One region of the Paucilactobacillus salsurae genome, then DNA from elsewhere that is predicted to be linked to it. Evidence: predicted binding sites of a transcription regulator. Region 1 holds the regulator's gene; each other region holds the start of a gene.
What was found. Region 1 encodes NrdR, which represses ribonucleotide reductase genes. Its sites were predicted from a motif close to ACACNATATATNGTGT; they were not measured.
Positions count from the first base shown of each region.

Region 1 (2,279 bases):
CTGTTCTGAATTCGATAACTCAGTTTGGTCAGATGCTTCTGTGCGCGGTTTAATTTGAGTCGATTGCTGGTTATCAGTCAGTGTAAACTGTTGTGAAATCAAGGCTTTTAGTTTTTGTGGTTCAATTTCATTACTTGCTACATTGGTTGCTTGCACAATTAAGGTCGCCATTTGCACTTCATCGATGCCATAGACGTTATATTCAGTATTAATGAGTTGTTTGTTTTTTTGAATCTCAGCCTCTGAAACACCCTGACTATTAACCAGTGAATTCAACAATTGAAAATCAAATTTAGAATAGACAATGTCATCATGTGGTTGCTTTTCCACAACAAATTTAGTCCGGCTTTCAGAAATAACAGTTGGGATGTTTTCAACTTTTTCTTGGTTAATGTGGAAACTCTCAAAAAAAGAAGCTGAACTATTTATCAGTTTAGTAGTATCAAATTGAAACTGCGTTGTTTCATCAATTAACCGTTGGTACTCATGCTCACCAATCGTTTCTAACAATAAAACGCTCAGTAAATCATCATTAATAAAGGCATCTTCAGGCAATGTTGGCAACAACTTGTATACTACAAATTCTCCTAAGCCATCATGACCAACAAAACTTTTTAACAACCGCAATGCTTCTAACCGTTCTTTGGCTTTTTGAAAATCCGAAATGTCAATCCCTAGCCAGGAAAGTAGCAAAGTATGACTTTGACGATTGGAAATCATGGGATGGGCCCTGACCTTTGTTTTCAATAGATAATACAAACTAAATGCATTGGGTCCCAAAATGGGTTGATAAAAGCGATTCAACATTTGCTCTGAGAATTGGGTGTAGTTTTGTGATAAACAAATAATGAACCCTGTATTTGGATTTAAGTTGTTTGTTTGTGTCATTGCTACTAGTTTCCTCTTTATTTCTTATCAACCATATTTTGTAATTCACTTAAAAAGACTTCCATGTCTTTAAATTGACGATAGACACTGGCAAAGCGAATGTAAGCCACTTCATCTAACGTTTTTAATTCATTCATGACATATTCGCCAATGACTTGACTGTTGATTTCACTTTCGCCGGTGGTCCGAATTTCAGTCTCAACTTTTTCAACTAAGGCCGTCATGCTTTCCATGCTAACCGGACGTTTTTCAGCTGAGCGAATCACGCCTTTAAGAATCTTTTCACGATTAAACTCTTCGCGCGTACCATCTTTTTTGATGACTAGTAACGGTGATTGTTCGACTCGTTCAAAGGTCGTAAAACGAAAACCGCATTTTTCGCATTCTCTTCGTCTTCGAATACTTTGGCCATCTTCTGACGGACGACTGTCAACGACTTTTGATCCGTTATGTTGACAATGTGGACACAGCATGGTGTCATTCCCCACTTTCAATAAATCATCTTGTATTTAACCATTGTAATACTTGTTGTTTTGTTTCGCTAACAGTTCCCGAATTATCAATGACAATAGTTGCTTTAGCAACTTTTTTATCTAAAGACATCTGTGACTGAATTTTGGCCATTGCTTGTGATCGATCAATGTGATCACGTTCCATCAAGCGTTGTAACTGCATTGGCGCTGGTACGCTCACAACCATTATTTGATCAACGCTTTTATCATACCCCTGTTCAAATAGTAGTGGTGCATCTAAGATGATTAGGTCATGGTTTAGTTTTAGCTGCTCCACTTGATGTTGAATCTCTGTTTTAATCAGCGGTTGCATAATCTGATTCAATTTTGTCAGTTTTTTTGAATCATTGAACACAATTCGACCAAGTTCAGTACGATTGAGACTACCGTCAGCATTTAATAATTGTTTACCAAATTGCGTGATAACTTGCTTTAATCCGGTACTCCCAACTGCGACAACCTGATGGGCAATCACATCTGCATCAACAACTGGGATCTGTCTTTCTTTAAAAATAGTGCTAACTGTGCTTTTACCAGTAGCAATGCCGCCTGTTAATCCTAATAGCATACCCTAATCATCTTCCTTTAACACTTGACAATGGGGGCAAAAAGTCGTGCCTCTTTGCGCAACCTTAATTTTAACCATTTTGGTGCCACATCGTTCACATGGTTTTCCTACGTTACCATACGCATGAAGTTGGTGCTGAAACGCACCCGCGTCCCCAAACGCATTCGTATACGAATGAACGGTAGTACCATGGTTTTTTGTTGCCAGAGCGAGTTCCTCAATAATGTTTTGCCGTAGTTGCTTAATCACTTTTTTAGGAACTAAATTAACATGCTGTTGTGGATGAATTTTAGTCAGCCATAACACTTCAT
Region 1 is NZ_BAAHWX010000001.1:127,813-130,091, forward strand. Features, by position in the region: gene ACYVQZ_RS00705 (replication initiation and membrane attachment family protein) at 1-888, opposite strand, end outside; gene nrdR (transcriptional regulator NrdR) at 906-1,361, opposite strand; gene coaE (dephospho-CoA kinase) at 1,387-1,968, opposite strand; gene mutM (bifunctional DNA-formamidopyrimidine glycosylase/DNA-(apurinic or apyrimidinic site) lyase) at 1,972-2,279, opposite strand, start outside.

Region 2 (2,279 bases), on a different contig from region 1:
ATTGCCAGCTGATTCAAGTGCAATTCGCGGCAAATTGACAGTGACAACTCCGAGATTCATCCGGCCTGAATTAACTTCTTTACCATTCTCATCTTTCCACCCTTGTAAAAATGAACGACAACCCATTGGTGTTTTGAAACTACCGGTTAATTCAACAATCTTGTCATACATTAACAAGTCTGGGTACATTCTTTTTGTTGAGCATTCCAATGCTAATTGCTTAATATCGTAGTTTGGATCATTAGGATTGAGATTCAATCCACGTTTTACTGTAAAAACTAACTTCGGAAAAATAGCTGTTCGGTGTTCTTTGCCCAATCCTTTGATGCGCACTTGCAAAATTGCCTTTTGAATTTCTCGTTCAATCCAATTCGTCCCTAAACCAAAATTAACCGTTGTAAATGGTGTCTGACCTTGTGATGAATACAAGGTGTTAATTTCGTATTCTAACGCTTGCATCGCGTCATAAATGTCTTTGGTGGTCTTTTCCTTAGCAAATGCATCCTGATTGTCAGGCGCAATCCAACGCTTAGCATCAGCCAAATGTTTATCGTAATTTAACTGTGCGTAAGGCGCTAACAGTTGATCCACACGATTAGCCGAACAGCCACCATACTGTAGTGATGCTACATTGGCAATAATCTGTGACATTTGAGCAGTGGCTGTCTGAATTGATTTGGGCGAATCAACCCAGGCATTTCCGATCTTAAAACCGTTAGTCAACATTTCATCAAAATCAATGAGACAACAGTTTGTTTCTGGTGTTGCTGGTGAATAATCCAGATCATGCCAATGAATATCGCCTCGTAAATGTGCTTTAGCCACCATTTCTGGTAACATTTTCAAGCCAATGGCGCGACTCACTGAACCCGCCTCTAAATCACGCTGTGTATTAAATACTTTACTGTCTTTATTGGCATTTTCATGAACGACATCATCACTTTGATTAAATAATTTATTTAGGCGATGTTGTGGATCAATGGCTGCTTGAAATGCAGCTTGATTTTCATGAAACTTTTTGAGGTAGGCATTAGCTTCATCAGTGGCATCGGATGCCTGTAAGATTGACACTAACTCGTCTGCAATTTCTTCAGTTGTTACTTCGTCAGCATTTTCAAAGTGTTGCGCTAACGATTGGCAAACACTTTGAATGAGCAATTCATCATCAGTTAGTTGATGCAAAACAAACAAAATCTTATATCCATAAAATTTGGTTGTCGCACCACCACGTTTAACAACCGTTATTTTTTTTAATAGATCTAATGACTGTTGCGCAGTTAGTTTTACATCCATTTTGATTCCTCCAAGCATTAAAATTGTTACTAATAATACTAAGCCCAAATACATAAAAACACAATATGTTGTGTTAACTTTAATTAATTAATACAATATATTGTGTTTTATGCATTTTTATTTAATTTTAATTTTTAGCTTGTTTTGTCTGATTCGCTAATCATTTGATTACAGAAGACAACCCTGTTTAATTCAGATTTGCGATAATCAATTGTGTACGACCAATGCTTAAAATTCACACTAAATGACTTATTATTTGCTAGGCCATTTTTATGCATTTTAAAACTGGTCTATCACCACATATTGTTACCTAAACCACACTTTGTGGTCTCTAATTCAAGTATTGATTATCGAATCCAATACTTGGATCAATTTGTTGACCCAATCCTTGTTGATTTAACCAGTCATAAAATAAACGCCAGTTTTGTTCATCAATTGGAGCAAATGACTGGTCATCTGCAAGACGATAGTGCTGGCTAACCTCTACTTGAGAAGCCACTACTAACTCTCGTTGCAACATTCGATCAGGGACATATCTCATTAAAACTTTGGCAGCATCTTCAGGATCATTTTTAGCTGCCGCGTAACCATGAGCTGTAGCTTGCAAAAATTGTCGGACAACTGTTTGATTGTCATCAACAAAATTTTGATTGGCTGCAATTACGGGTGTGTAATAATCAAACGCCGGCACAAAGTCTTTCACATAAAAGAAATTGTAGTGTTCATTATTATTTGCCAGTTTAGCCATGAGTCCTTCCCAATGATGGTAGACAAAAATACCATCATATTTTCTTTGCTGTAGATCGGTTACTGGGTCGAAAATCATGTCATTTGAAATCATTTTAGTTTGGCTAAAATCGCCCCCATCAGCGTTAATCGTATCGCCAATAATGTGCTGCTCAGTTGGGTAACCAAATGTCGCATATGTTCGATGCGTCAAGTCTTTCGGTGACTTAATATCACTGTTAGTTAATAATCCTGAACGA
Region 2 is NZ_BAAHWX010000012.1:4,019-6,297, reverse strand. Features, by position in the region: gene nrdD (anaerobic ribonucleoside-triphosphate reductase) at 1-1,293, opposite strand, end outside; gene ACYVQZ_RS08490 (ABC transporter substrate-binding protein) at 1,625-2,279, opposite strand, start outside.
Region 2: nrdD (anaerobic ribonucleoside-triphosphate reductase) is a predicted target of NrdR. The motif match lies at 1,352-1,367, and genes of this name have one in related genera.

Region 3 (2,279 bases), on a different contig from region 1:
TGGCACGGTAACAGCTAGTGAAAGTGTCTTCAGACGAATTTTTTCATCGGCATTTTCTTTTTTTGCAGATAAAAATTGAATAATATCTGGGTGAAAGACGCTCAAATAAACGACACCGGCCCCTTGGCGTTGACCAAGTTGGTTAGAGTAAGAAAAACTATCTTCCAATAATTTCATTACGGGAACTACGCCACTAGCAGCACCTTCAATCCCCTTGATAGGATCGCCAGCTGCACGCAAGTTAGATAAACTAATACCAACACCGCCACCAATTCGTGATAATTGAAGTGCGGAGTTGATTGTGCGGCCAATTGTATTCATGTCATCAGTCGTTTGAATTAAGAAACAACTGACAAGTTCACCACGACGCTTACGACCAGCATTTAAAAATGATGGGGTAGCAGGTTGGTAACGTTGATGAATAATTTCATCAGCTAAACTCATGGCAAGTTCTTCGTTGCCGTCAGCAAAGTAGAGTGCATTCATTGCGGCACGATCGATAAAGTTTTCAAGATAATAAGCATTATCATCCGTTTTTAAGGCATACTGGGCATAAAATTTGTAGGCCGCCATAAATGATTTAAAGTGGAAATTTTGTGAACGAAGATAATCGTAAAGTTGCTCGATAAAATCTAAGTCATACTTTTGAATAAAACCTTCTTCAATATAGTTGTTTTCTAAAAGATAATTGATACGTTCTTCTAATGAAGAAAACTTTTTCGTGTTTGGAATGACATTTTCATCCAAAAATGCTTGTAGTGCTTCCTGATCTTTATTTAATGGAATTTGATTGTTAACGGGAATATTAATTTCATTGTTGAGATCATAATATGTGACGTTTGATAAATTTTTTAGAGACACGATTATTCCACTCACTTTCTCTGCTATACTTTTTTAAATAAATAAAAGACGGGCCAAGTAGATGACCCGTCTTCTTACTTAGTTGACAACGTAGAATTACATTGCTATTTGGCGCAATACGTCTGGACGAAAGCCAGAAAATGCACGACCGTCACCTAATTTTACGACTGGGGTTGCAAGAAAGCCTTCTTGCTTTAAGCTGTCTATGTATTCAGGTTGGTCATCAATATTGTGTTCAACAAAGTTAACATTGTGTTCCGTAAGGAAACGTTTCGTCATCTTGCATTGTACACAATTATTTTTTGAAAAGATTGTTATTTTACCCATGTGAATCACCTTCGTTACCCTTTTTTTCTGAATTACTGATTATTAGTATACAGCGAAATTCAAAAAAAGCAATCAAAAATACACCACATATTGTGGTGTATTTATTAAAAAAGACCACATATTGTGGTCAAAACGTGATGCCCATTACATTTTGTAAGCAACAAATGAAATAGATTTTTTTCTAGAAATAAATTTGGTATTATGGAGCTACTATATTTGGGAGATTTTAAAATGAATAATCACTATTATACACAAAATCCGGACGTCGTTCACGACCGTAAAACGTGGGCGTTTGATTTATTAGGACATGAGCTCCATTTTATTACCGACAACGGTGTTTTTTCGAAAACAACCGTTGATTATGGTAGTCGGACATTATTAGAAGCAGCCACATTAACAGATGCACCAGCAGGTAAATTTTTAGATTTAGGCTGTGGTTATGGTCCAATCGGTTTGGCACTGGCTAAACAATTTTCTGAGCGTGAAATTGATATGGTCGACGTGAATGAATTAGCCCTTTCGTTAGCAACTGAAAATGCACAACAAAATCAAATTGATAATGTTAATATTTTTTCTTCCGATGGTTATGAAAATATTCAAGCAAAATACGCAGTCATTTTAACTAATCCACCTGTGCGAGCAGGTAAAAAAGTTGTGGATAATTTTATTAGCCAGGCCAAGCAACATTTAGTAGAAAATGGATCCCTGTGGGTGGTCCTACAAAAAAAACAGGGTGCACCGTCAGCCAAAAATTTAATGATAGATACATTTGGTAATTGCGAGATTGTTAAACGCAATAAAGGCTACTATATATTGAAGAGTATTTTGACAGGTGAAAACTAATGGCGTTGTCTGAAACACAAATTAATACCTACATGAAAGCGGCACTTAGTGAAGCTCAGCAAGCAAAAATGATTGATGAGGTACCAATTGGAGCCGTAGTTGTTTATCATGGTGAAATTATTGGCCGTGGCCATAATTTACGACAACATTTTCAAGACGTGACATATCATGCTGAGGTAATGGCGATTACTGAAGCTTGCGCAGCGTTACATAGTTGGCGGTTAGAGGATTGCCAACTGTTCGTTACC
Region 3 is NZ_BAAHWX010000006.1:63,606-65,884, reverse strand. Features, by position in the region: gene nrdE (class 1b ribonucleoside-diphosphate reductase subunit alpha) at 1-861, opposite strand, end outside; gene nrdH (glutaredoxin-like protein NrdH) at 958-1,188, opposite strand; gene ACYVQZ_RS06705 (class I SAM-dependent methyltransferase) at 1,420-2,031, shown strand; gene tadA (tRNA adenosine(34) deaminase TadA) at 2,031-2,279, shown strand, end outside.
Region 3: nrdH (glutaredoxin-like protein NrdH) is a predicted target of NrdR. The motif match lies at 1,269-1,284, and genes of this name have one in related genera.